Regions from separate parts of the Kribbella endophytica genome, predicted to be linked through region 2. Evidence: predicted binding sites of a transcription regulator. Region 2 holds the regulator's gene; the other holds the start of a gene.
The links. Region 2 encodes HrcA, which represses chaperone genes, less so after heat shock. Its sites were predicted from a motif close to TTGGCACTCGNNNNNNNCGAGTGCCAA; they were not measured.

Region 1 (5,854 bases), on a different contig from region 2:
ATCACCTCGTACGCCGACGCCAAGGCCGTCTCCACCAGGAAAGGCCCGGTCACGTAGGCGATCCGCGGGTCCAGCAGCCAGCCGCTGACCTCGGCTGCGACCGCCGTGACCAGACCGGCCCGCACCACAGCGCCGTCCGGCTCGTAGATGTACTGACCGACCGGCCCGACCTCAGCCTCAGGTGCGTCAGCAACCGAAGCGCCACCCGGCAGCAGCGTCGCCCGACGCGCGGCACCGCCGTACAGCTTGCCGGACCACAGCGCGGCCTCCTTGACCTCGCCGGCGTCGCTCACCCACTCCGCCTCGACCCCCTCCGGTACGGCGTCGTGCGGGATCCCTGGTGCGACCTTCACGCACGCCGTGCCCTCCAGCAGCGAGCTGATGAACGACCAGGGCGGCGAGTAGGCGTTGTGGTCGAACACCCGCCTCCCGTCCGCCCGTCGCGCCGGGTCGGCGAACACCACCTCGTACGGCGACAGGTCCTGCTTCTCCGCATCGCCCAGCAACACCTCACCGGACAAGCCCAGTGCCGACAGGTTGGCCGCAGCCGCCGCGGCTGTCGCCGGGTCGCGCTCGACGCCGGTGACGCGCAGGCCGGCCCGCGCCGCGCTGATGAGGTCGCCGCCGATCCCACAGCCCAGGTCGATGACCGAAGCACCAGGCAGTGCCGAAGCGATCCGGGCCGAGCGGTGCCCGGCGACAGCGGTCCGCGTCGACTGCTCCAGCCCGTCCGGGGTGAAGTACATCCGGGCCGCGTCGTCCGCGCCGAACTTGGCGACCGCCCGGTGCCGCAGCGACGCCTGCGTGACCGCTGCGGTGACCACCGCCGCGTCGTACCGGCGGCGGAGCTTCTCGACCAGCTGCAGCTCGCCGCCGGGAGTGAAGGACGCACAGGCCTCCGCCAGGACCTCGGATCCCGGTGGGGTGAGCAGTGTGGTGATCGAGTGGGGTGTCACGCGCTCATTCTGCGCTGAGCACTCACAGCGAGCTGTAGCAGCCGCTGCTCCAGATGCCCTTGGCCGAGTGGTAGAGCCGCCAGTTCATCGCCGAACGGGTCTGCGGGCCGTAGATGCCGTCCGCGGCGAGTTTGTGGCGCTTCTGCACCTGCTTGACGATCGCGCGGGTGTTGCTGCCGTAGACACCGTCGACGGTGAGCTTCGAGCCGTAGCAGTAGTTCAGGTTCCGCTGGAGCGTGCGGATGGCGGTGTCCGGGTCGCCGAACCGCTCGTTGCCGCGCTGCGGGTCGTCGCCGTACATCAGGTTGCAGCGGGTGCTGCTGCTCTCCCACACCGACGGCGCCGGTACGCCCCACCCGTTGCCGACCGACACGAGCCGGGCACTCCGGCACTGCTCGAGTGCAGCCGCCGCAGCAGCAGCCCGTACGCCGAGGTCGCCGGTCGGCCCGGCCACTTCACCGGGCGCCGGCTCGGGTGCTGTCGCGGCTGCCGGTGCACCTGCTGCCTGCGGAGTGTCCGTGGCGGAGTGGCCACCAGCGGCAGCCACTCCCACGACGATCGGACTGACCACCAGTACGGCGATCGCGACCAGGGCCTTGCCCGACGGCTTCTTCAACGCGAGGGGGAGTTTCATCTGGGCTCCTCGAACTGGTGGTCGCTCCACTCAGAACGGTCCCACGTCGGACCGCCCAGGCCCAGTGCTCGATCGCAGAAAGTGCGGGAAGGGTTACAGCGGGCTGTAGCAGAGCTCGCTCGACAGGCCCAGCTTCGGGTTCCACAGCCGCCAGTTCATCGCCGAGCGGGTCTGCGGGCCGTAGACCCCGTCCGCGGTGATCTTGTGCCGGCGCTGGACCGCCGCGACCGCCGCCTTGGTCTTGCTGCCGTAGCGCCCGTCGACGGTGAGCTTGGAGCCGTAGCAGTAGTTCAGGTTCCGCTGCAGCGTCTTGATGGCCCGCTCCGGGTCACCGGTGTCGTAGCGCGGGTCACGGAACGGGTTGTCGCCGTACTTGAGGTTGCAGTTGCTGCTGCCCTCCTCCCAGATCGACAGCAACGGGACGGTCCAGCCGGCCGAGTTGACGGTCTTGTCGAGGACCTGCTGGCACTGGGTCAGCGCCTGCGTCCCGGCCGACGCGCTGGAGGCGACGACGGTCAGCGGTACGGCGGCGACCGCGGCGGCGGTGGCGACGACGGCGACCCTGCGGGCCGTGGCCGCCCGCCGGAGCTTGGTGAGAACGGACATGGTGGTGCTCCCTCCCGAGGGACCCCGATCGGTCGGCGTCCTGTACCGCTGAGACGACCTGGACCCGGCCGAAGGTTGAGCCACCGTCCGGTTCGTGATGTTCGCCGGTGGCCTATTTCTGGCACTCGAGTTGACCGAGTGCTAATCGCGGCCTAGATTCGGTGTTGGCACTCTCCCTAGGAGGGTGCCAGCGGCCCCGGCCCCTGACCCCCGCGACGGCAGGCGGCGGGACGGCCGTCCTGACGCACTGTGAATCATCAAGAACTCGACCGTGGAGGTCAGCAAGTGTCGGTCACGATCAAGCCGCTCGAGGACCGTGTCCTCGTTGCGCCGCTCGAAGCCGAGCAGACCACGAAGTCCGGCCTGGTGATCCCGGACACCGCCAAGGAGAAGCCGCAGGAGGGCGAGGTCCTCGCCACCGGCCCCGGCCGCATCGACGACAACGGCAACCGCGTCCCGCTGGACGTCGCCGTCGGCGACAAGGTCATCTACTCCAAGTACGGCGGCACCGAGGTCAAGTACGACGGCCAGGACTACCTGATCCTGGGCGCCCGCGACATCCTCGCCGTCGTCAGCAAGTGACGACTGCTCAGAGTTTCTGACTGACACCGCCCCGGTGCCGAACACCGGCGCCGGGGCGGAGTCGGTCCAGAACCGGCTGGGCCATTGAACGCAAGAATTCAGAGAGGGACTGGTTTTTCCATGCCGAAGATCCTCGAGTTCGACGAGAACGCGCGGCGCGCCCTGGAGCGTGGCGTCGACAAGCTCGCGAACACGGTGAAGGTGACGCTGGGGCCCAAGGGCCGCTACGTCGTGCTGGACAAGAAGTGGGGCGCCCCGACCATCACCAACGACGGTGTCACCGTCGCCCGTGAGGTCGAGCTGGACGACCCGTTCGAGAACCTCGGCGCGCAGCTGGCCAAGGAGGTCGCCACCAAGACGAACGACGTCGCCGGTGACGGGACCACCACCGCCACGGTGCTGGCCCAGGCGCTCGTGCACGAGGGCCTGCGGGCCGTCGCGGCCGGGGTCAACCCGATGGGCCTGAAGAAGGGCATCGAGGCCGCCGTCGAGGCTGTCTCCGCCCGGCTGATCGAGACCGCGCGTCCGGTCGACAACAAGGGCGACATGGCCCACGTCGCCACCATCTCCGCCCGGGACGCCGAGATCGGCGGTCTGATCGCGGACGCTTTCGACAAGGTCGGCAAGGACGGTGTGATCACCGTCGAGGAGTCGAACACCTTCGGCACCGAGCTCGAGTTCACCGAGGGCATGCAGTTCGACAAGGGCTTCATCTCGCCCTACTTCATCACCGACGCCGAGGCCGGCGAAGCGGTGCTGGACGACCCGTACATCCTGATCAGCCAGAACAAGATCTCCGCGGTCGCGGACCTGCTCCCGCTGCTGGAGAAGGTCGTGCAGTCCGGCAAGACGCTGCTGATCATCGCCGAGGACGTCGAGGCCGAGGCCCTGTCGACCCTGGTGGTCAACAAGATCCGTGGCAACTTCACCTCCGTCGCCGTCAAGGCGCCGGGCTTCGGTGACCGCCGCAAGGCGATGCTGGAGGACCTGGCCGCGCTGACCGGCGCGCAGGTGATCGCTCCCGAGGTCGGGCTCAAGCTCGACCAGGTCGGCCTCGAGGTGCTCGGCACCGCGCGGCGGATCGTCGTGAGCAAGGACAACACCACCGTTGTCGAGGGCGCCGGCAAGTCCGACGAGATCGAGTCCCGGGTCAACCAGATCAAGGCCGAGATCGAGCGCACCGACTCCGACTGGGACCGCGAGAAGCTGCAGGAGCGACTGGCCAAGCTGGCCGGTGGCGTCTGCGTGATCAAGGTCGGCGCGGCCACCGAGGTCGAGCTCAAGGAGAAGAAGCACCGCATCGAGGACGCCGTCTCGGCGACCCGTGCGGCGATCGAGGAGGGCATTGTCGCCGGTGGCGGCTCCGCTCTCGTCCACGCCGCCTCGGTGCTGGCCGACGGCCTGGGCCTGGAGGGCGACGAGCTCGCCGGGGTCCGGATCGTTCGCAAGTCGGTGGTCGAGCCGCTGCGCTGGATCGCCGAGAACGGTGGTTACGAGGGTTACGTCGTGACCGCCAAGGTGGCCGAGCTCGAGGTCGGCAGCGGCTTCAACGCCGCCACCGGTGAGTACGGCGACCTGCTCGCGCAGGGTGTTCTCGACCCGGTCAAGGTGACCCGTTCCGCGCTGGCCAACGCCGGCTCGATCGCGGCCCTGCTCCTCACCACGGAGACCCTGGTCGTCGACAAGCCCGAGGAAGAAGAGCCCGCGGCGGCCGGTCACGGCCACGGCCACGGTCACTGATTCCTCGCACCACCCGTAGTACCCGAACTGCCCGGCAGGTCCTCGGACCCGCCGGGCAGTTCTCTTTTCCGGCCGCCGAGGTCGTCCATCCTGTGGATACCCGGGAGTAGTGACAGGTTGTAATGAAAAATGCTCAGTGATCACGTATTGCCACTAGGCAGGGGGGCGTCCGGGCCGTAGCATCTTGCAGGCTGACCGGTCCGACACGAGGGGGCGAGGGGTGACCGAGGTACAAATGCCGCACACCCACGACCGGGTCGAGCTCAGGGATCTGGCCGCGCAGGCGGCGGGTGGGGATCCGGGGGCTCTGAACGATCTGCTCACGAGGGTGCGCGCGGTCGCACACCGTTACGTGCGCTCCCGCCTGTGGACCTATCCGGGCGGGGCCGACATGGTCGACGACGTCGCGCAGGAGGTCTGCGTAGCGGTGTTCGGGGCGCTCGGGCGCTACCGCGACGAGGGCCGGCCGTTCGAGGCGTTCGTGTACGGGATCGCGGCCCGCAAGGTCGCCGACGCCCAGCGCGCGTTCGCGGTCGCCGACGTGTCGACGCCGGACCTGCCGGACGGGGCCGACGAGTCCCCGACGCCGGAGGAGCACGCGGTCAGACACTCCGAGGTCCAGCACATCGTGGGCCTGCTGGAAAGATTGCCGGAGAAACTGCGGGAGATCCTGCGGCTCCGGGTGGTAGCGGGGATGTCAGCCGAGGAGACCGGCCGGGCACTGGGGATGACACCGGGGGCGGTGAGGGTCGCACAGCATCGGGCGTTGAACACGCTCAGGGGGTTTGTGGGGCATGAGGCAAAGCAGGAAAGAGGAGCAGGGGAGGAGCGACATGGCTGAGCGCTTTGATTTAGACGCGATCGAAGCCGATGATGCGCTGCTCGACCTGCTCGCAGCCGGTGGGGAGTCCGCGTGGGAGGCGGGCGAGCACGACCCGACCCTGAAGCTGCTGGCCGATCTACGGCTGGCGGTGGAGGTCGAGGGCGAGCTCCCGGTGGAGACGATCGACGACCCGGAGAGCTTCCTGGCCCGCTGCGCGGCCCTGAACCCGGTCTCCGATCAGTTCACCCGCAAGATCGCCGCCCGCGGTCTTGCCGTCGGTGTCGCCGCGGTGGCGGCGCTGTCGGTGTCGGGAGTCGCGGCCGCCGTCAACGGCGACCCGCTGGCGCCGTACGAGAAGATCGTCGAGAAGGTCGTCGAGCAGCTGCGGCCGCAGACCAGCTTCCCGCAGGAGAAGCTCGACGGATCACCGCTGCTGGACAAGTCCCAGATCGTCAAGGTCAACAAGGACTACAAGGACCGGATCAAGCAGCAGCGCGAGGTCGAGGAGCGCAA
Region 2 (5,854 bases):
CGGCACGGGCGAGGCCGACGTTGCGGTGGTCGAGCTCGACGAGCCTGGCGGTGACGCGGCCTCGGGCCGGGTGGGTGGCAAGGACCTCGATCAGGTCGCGGCCTTGGCCGGCGCAGGCGCTGACCACCTGCAGCTTGGCGTCGGGGTCGGCATCGAGGCGTTCGCGGATCGCCTTCTGCACCGCTGCGAGGCGGCGACTCAAGGGCGACTCCTCGTCCTCGTACGACGAGTGCCACTCCAGCCAGTCCATCGAGCTCAAACCGCTGTCCTCCAACGAGATCTGGCCAGCAGGACAGAAGCTGCCGCGACGCCTGCCGTCGATGTTCTCAGGACGGTGTCGCCGAGCAGCACAGGCTCGGCTGCGAACGTCTCGAGCTCGGCGTCGGTGATGCCGCCTTCAGGTCCCACGACAATCACCACGTCGCCGGTGGTCGGTGGGTTCAGTGTTGCCAGTGGAGTCTTGGCTTCTTCGTGCAGTACGGCGGCCAGCGCGGCGTCCTTGACCAGCTGAGCGACCTCAGCCGTCGAGGCCACCGGAGCCACCTCGCAGAACCAGCTCCGCCGCGACTGCTTGCTCGCCTCGAACGCCCACGACCGCCACTTGGTCAGCGTCTTCTCCACCCGCTCCGGATTCGCCCGGAACTGACTACGATCCGCGTTCCACGGAACGATGAGATCCACCCCGACCTCGGTCAGCATCTCGACGGCCAACTCAGCCCGCTCTCCCTTGGGAAGCGCCTGTACGACGACCAACCGAGGAGCCGGCTTGGGCACACTCCCCCGCTGATCAACGGACACAGTGATCCCAGCCTTGGAGGAAGCCACCACAGCACCTTCAGCGAAGTTGCCCACGCCATCGGTCAGCCGAACGCGCTCGCCGGGACCGATGCGCCGCACCACCGCCGCATGGCGACCCTCGGCGCCGCCGAGCACCAACTCAGCTCCTCCTCCGCCTGCGGCGGAGGAGGAGTGGGGGGAGGAGGAGCCTGCGCCCCCGAGCTCACCGGCTACGCCGGGAGCAGAGGCGAGGCCGTTGCCCCCGAGCTCACCGGCTACGCCGGGAGCGGAGGCGAGGTCGTTGCCCCCGGGCTCGCCGGCTACGCCGGGAGCGGAGGCGAGGTCGTTGCCCCCGGGCTCGCCGGCTACGCCGGCGTCGGGGGGTGGCGGGAGGGTGCCCAGGTCCGCCAGGTAGAAGACTGCGAGTCCCATCGTCGGTGCCTGGGTCTGGCTGTTCAGTGGGCGCCGAAGGCGTCGCGGAGGCGGCCGAAGACGCCCTTGTGGGTGGCTTGGACCTGGCCCTGGGGGCGTTCCTCGCCGCGGGCCGCGGCCAGGTCGCGGAGGATCTGGGCCTGGCTGTCGTCGATCTTCGTCGGGGTCTCGACGATGATCTGCACGATCAGGTCGCCGCGGCCGGCGTGGCGAAGGCGCGGGACTCCTCGGGCCGTCAGGGTCATCGCGGTGCCGGACTGCGTGCCGGGGCGGATCTCCAGCGGCGTCGTCTCGCCCTCCAGCGTCGGCAGGTCGATCGTCGTACCGAGCGCGGCAGCGGTCATCGGCAGCGTGACCGTGCAGTGCAGGTCGTCGCCGTTGCGGCTGAAGATCTCGTGCGGCTCGACCTCGATCTCGACGTACAGGTCGCCGGCCGGACCGCCGCCGGGGCCGACCTCGCCCTGGCCGGACAGCTGCACGCGGGTGCCGCTGTCGACGCCGCCGGGGATCTTCACCGTGACCGTACGACGCGAGCGCACGCGCCCGTCGCCGGAGCACTCGACGCACGGGCTCGGGATGGTCGTCCCGAAGCCGCGGCAGTTCGGGCACGGACGCATCGTCCGGACCTCACCGAGGAACGAGCGCTGCGTGTGCGTGACCTCGCCGCGTCCGTGGCAGACCTCGCAGGTGACCGGCTCGGACCCGGCCGCCGCGCCCGAACCCGAACAGGTCGGGCACAGTACGGCGGTGTCGACCTTCAGCTCCCGCGTCGTACCGAACGCGGCCTCGCTCAGGTCGATCCGCAACGGGATCAGCGCGTCCTGACCACGCCGGGTCCGCGGCCGCGGTCCCCGCGTCGCCCCGCCGGTCTGGCCGAAGAAGGCGTCCATGATGTCGGTGAAGGTGAACGCCTGGCCGAAGCCCGCGCCCGCCCCACCCGGTCCGGCGCTCGCGAACGGGTCGCCGCCGAGATCGTGGACCTGCTTCTTCTGCGGGTCGCTCAGGACCTGGAAGGCGCGGCCGATCTCCTGGAACTTGGCGTGCGCGTCCTCGGAGTCGTTCACGTCCGGGTGGTACTGGCGGGCCAGCTTGCGGTAGGCCTTCTTGATCTCGTCCTGGGACGCGTCACGGCTGACGCCGAGAACGGCGTAGTAATCGGTGCTCATACTCCAGACCAGAGGTAGGGGAACGTCATGAATCAGCCAGGATCTGGCTGACGTAGCGCGCGACGGCGCGGACGGCGCCCATCGTGCTGGGGTAGTCCATGTGGGTCGGGCCGACGATGCCGAGCGTGGCCAGCGCCTCCGACTTGGGGCCGTACCCGGTCGCGACCACCGAGGTGGTGGCCAGCCCCTCGTACGGGTTCTCGTGCCCGATCCGGACCGTGAGGGTCTGCGGGTGGGTCGCCTCGCCGAGCAGCTTGAGCAGGATCACGTGCTCCTCGAGCGCTTCCAGCACGGGTTTCACGTTGCGCTCGAAGTCGTCGCCGTACCGGGTCAGGTTGGCCGCGCCGCCGACCGCGATCCGCTGCTCGCCCTCGTCGGTGAAAGCCTCCAGCAGCGTCGTCACGATCGTCGTGACGAACGGCCGGTCGACCGGCGGGAAGGTGTCGGCCACGCTGGTCAGCGCGGTCGTCGCGTCGGTCAGTCGCTGGCCGGTGAGCACCGTGTTCAGCCGGGAGCGCAGGTCGGCGACCAGCTGCTCGTCGACGTCGGAATGAGTCTCGACGATCCGCTGCTCGACCCGGCCGGTGCTCGTGATCAGCACCAGCAGCAGCCGCCGCGGCGTCATCGTGACGACCTCGACGTGCCGCACGCTGGAGCGGATCAGCGTCGGGTACTGCACGATCGCGACCTGGCGGGTGATCTGCGCGAGCAGCCGGACCGTACGCCGTACGACGTCGTCCAGGTCCACCGCGCCGGTGAGGAAGGACGAGATCGCCTTCTTCTCCGCCGCGGACAGCGTCTTCACCGTGCTCAGCTTGTCGACGAACAGCCGGTACCCGGCGTCGGTCGGGATCCGGCCGGCGCTGGTGTGCGGCTGGGTGATGTACCCCTCCTCCTCCAGCGCGGCCATGTCGTTGCGCACGGTCGCCGGCGAGACGCCGAGGTTGTGCCGGTCGACCAGCGTCTTGGACCCGACCGGCTCATGGGTCGCCACGTAGTCCTCGACGATGGCCCGGAGCACGTCCAGTTTGCGCTCGTCCAGCACGCGCACCACCCTCTCTCAGCGTCGGCCCCTGGCACTCAAGTCTTTCGAGTGCCAGTCTACCGACCCGTAGCAGGCGATCGCTGCTCAGGCAGTTTCGGGCGAGGCTCCCAACGGTACTGCGGCCGGGCGCTCGACCGTGCTGGTGACGTCCACCGGCTGGTCCTTGGCGGCCGCTTCGAGCAGCGACTCGAGCACGTCGAGCACGTGGAACGCCAGGGCACCGTCCGCGCGGTGCGGCCCGCCGGTACGGATCGCGCGCGCCAGGTCAGCAACCCCGACACCCCGCCCCGCTCCGGCGTACCCGCCGGCCACCGGGACCTCGGTCCACTCGCGGCGCGCCGCGGTCGCGATCTCGACCGTGCCGTCGAACGCGTTCGGGTCGGGCACGGACAGGCTGCCGTCGGTGCCGTAGATCTCGATCCGCGGCAGGCGCGCGGCCCACACGTCGAACGACATCAGCACCGTCGTCAGCGCGCCCGACTCGTGCTCGAGGATCCCGGTCACGTGCGTCGGTACGTCGACCGGGAAGATCTCCCCGGCCCGCGGCCCGGTGTGCACCTTCCGCTCGTCCTGCGAACGACCGGCGCGCCCGGTCACCCGTCGTACCGGGCCGAGCAGTGTGACCAGGCTGGTCACGTAGTACGGGCCCATGTCGAGCAGCGGGCCGCCGCCGGGCTGGTAGTAGAACTCCGGCGCCGGGTGCCACAGCTCGTGCCCGGGCGTGACGAACGACGCACTGGCCGCCGTCGGTACGCCGATGTCGCCGCGGTCGATCACGGCGCGCGCGGTCTGAGTCCCGGTCCCGAGCACGGTGTCCGGCGCGCAGCCGATCCGCAGGCCCTTCGCCTCGGCGAGCTCGAGCAGCGGCTTGGCCTCGGCCCGGTCGACGGCCAGCGGCTTCTCGCCGTACGTGTGCTTGCCGGCCTCGAGCGCGGCCCGGTGCACCGGGGCGTGCGCGGCCGGGATGGTCAGGTTGAGCACGATGTCGACGTCCGGGTCGGCCATCAGGTCGTCCGATGACAGCGCCCGTACGCCGGGGTGCGCGTCCGCGACGACCTGCGCGCGCGACACGTCCAGGTCGGCCACCGCGGCCACCTCGACCCCCGGCAGCTTGGCCAGGTGGTCCAGGTAGGTGCCGCTGATGACGCCGGTGCCGACGATCCCGATCCGGCTCACTTGCTCGCCCACAGCAGCCCCCGCTCGATGATCGTGCGGACCTCGGGGGTGTCCAGGTCGGCGAGGCTGTGGCCCGGCGTACAGACGAAGACCTTGCCGTCGCCCCAGGTGCGGGTCCAGACCGCGGGCATCGTCGCGCCCTCGATCCACGGGTAGTCCGGGTGGGCCCGGAAGGTCGTGGTCGCCAGGACGTTGTTGCTCGGGTCGGCGTGCACGTAGTACTGCTCGGTGTGCAGGTCGAACTGCTCGATGCCCTCGACGATCGGGTCGTCGGAGACCACCTCGATCCGGTGGTCGACGAAACCGCCCGGGTGCGAGATGAACTGGCCGCCGGTCATGAAGCTGTAGTCGACGTTGCCGCGGAACGAGTCGACGATGCCACCGTGCCAGCCGGCCAGGCCGGTGCCCGCGCGGACGGCGGCCTCCAGGCCCTTGGTCTCCTCGGCGGTGATCTCGCCCATGCTGATGCACTGCAGCACCAGGTCGGTGCCGTCCAGATCGAGGTAGCTCGAGGTGCTGTCGGAGACGGTGACCTCGAAGTCGTTGTCCCGCAGGAAGGGGATGAACAGCTCGGTCGCCTCGACCGGGAGATGGCCTTCCCAGCCGCCCCGGACCACCAGTGCCCGTCGTGTCGTCACGCTGCCTGCCCTTCAGAGATCGGATCTTTGCACCGCCTAGGCGACCCTAGGCGGTGCCCACCGGCCCTTCAAGCCCCTTCCCAGCCGGTGGATATCGTTTACCGGAACCGGTCACCGCATAGGGTCGCCGACATGGGATGGAAGTTCTGGAAGAACGACGAACGCCCGCAGGACACCGTGCCGCCAGTGGCGGCGCGGGTGCAGGACGGCGTGCCGTTCCAGCTGCGGGTGGAGGACGTGTTCTCGATCACCGGCCGTGGCACGGTCGTCACCGGGCGGGTGCTGGCCGGAATGGTCCGGGTGAACGACACGGTCGGTGTGCAGCGTGGTGGCGCCGAGGTGCTGCGGACCGTGGTCACCGGCGTGGAGATGTTCCGGCGTACGACGAAGCAGGCGGTCGCGGGAGACAACGTCGGCCTGCTGCTGAAGGATCTGGACAAGTCCGACGTGCAGCAGGGTGACGTGCTGACCCACTGACGCCGAAGGCTAAAGTCCGTGGCATGAGTGAGTGGACCGAGCTGGGTGATCGATGCTGGGTCCGCCGGTATCGCGAGTGGGACCTGAACGTCGGGCTGGTGGTCGGTGACGACGGCGCGCTGGTGATCGATCCGCGGGCGTCG

Region 1: groES (co-chaperone GroES) is a predicted target of HrcA. The motif match lies at 2,315-2,341, and genes of this name have one in related genera.

Annotation. Positions count from the first base shown of each region.
Region 1 covers NZ_BAAGUR010000003.1:1,123,585-1,129,438, reverse strand. The annotation lists gene ACYVIO_RS31715 (class I SAM-dependent methyltransferase) at 1-956, opposite strand, end outside; gene ACYVIO_RS31710 (peptidoglycan-binding domain-containing protein) at 979-1,590, opposite strand; gene ACYVIO_RS31705 (peptidoglycan-binding domain-containing protein) at 1,684-2,196, opposite strand; gene groES (co-chaperone GroES) at 2,482-2,778, shown strand; gene groL (chaperonin GroEL) at 2,899-4,518, shown strand; gene shbA (RNA polymerase sigma factor ShbA) at 4,739-5,359, shown strand; gene ACYVIO_RS31685 (hypothetical protein) at 5,352-5,854, shown strand, end outside.
Region 2 covers NZ_BAAGUR010000002.1:114,522-120,375, reverse strand. The annotation lists gene ACYVIO_RS19165 (SAM-dependent methyltransferase) at 1-250, opposite strand, end outside; gene ACYVIO_RS19160 (16S rRNA (uracil(1498)-N(3))-methyltransferase) at 256-1,209, opposite strand; gene dnaJ (molecular chaperone DnaJ) at 1,233-2,375, opposite strand; gene hrcA (heat-inducible transcriptional repressor HrcA) at 2,401-3,420, opposite strand; gene ACYVIO_RS19145 (Gfo/Idh/MocA family protein) at 3,505-4,608, opposite strand; gene ACYVIO_RS19140 (ThuA domain-containing protein) at 4,593-5,234, opposite strand; gene ACYVIO_RS19135 (EF-Tu/IF-2/RF-3 family GTPase) at 5,367-5,711, shown strand; gene ACYVIO_RS19130 (MBL fold metallo-hydrolase) at 5,735-5,854, shown strand, end outside.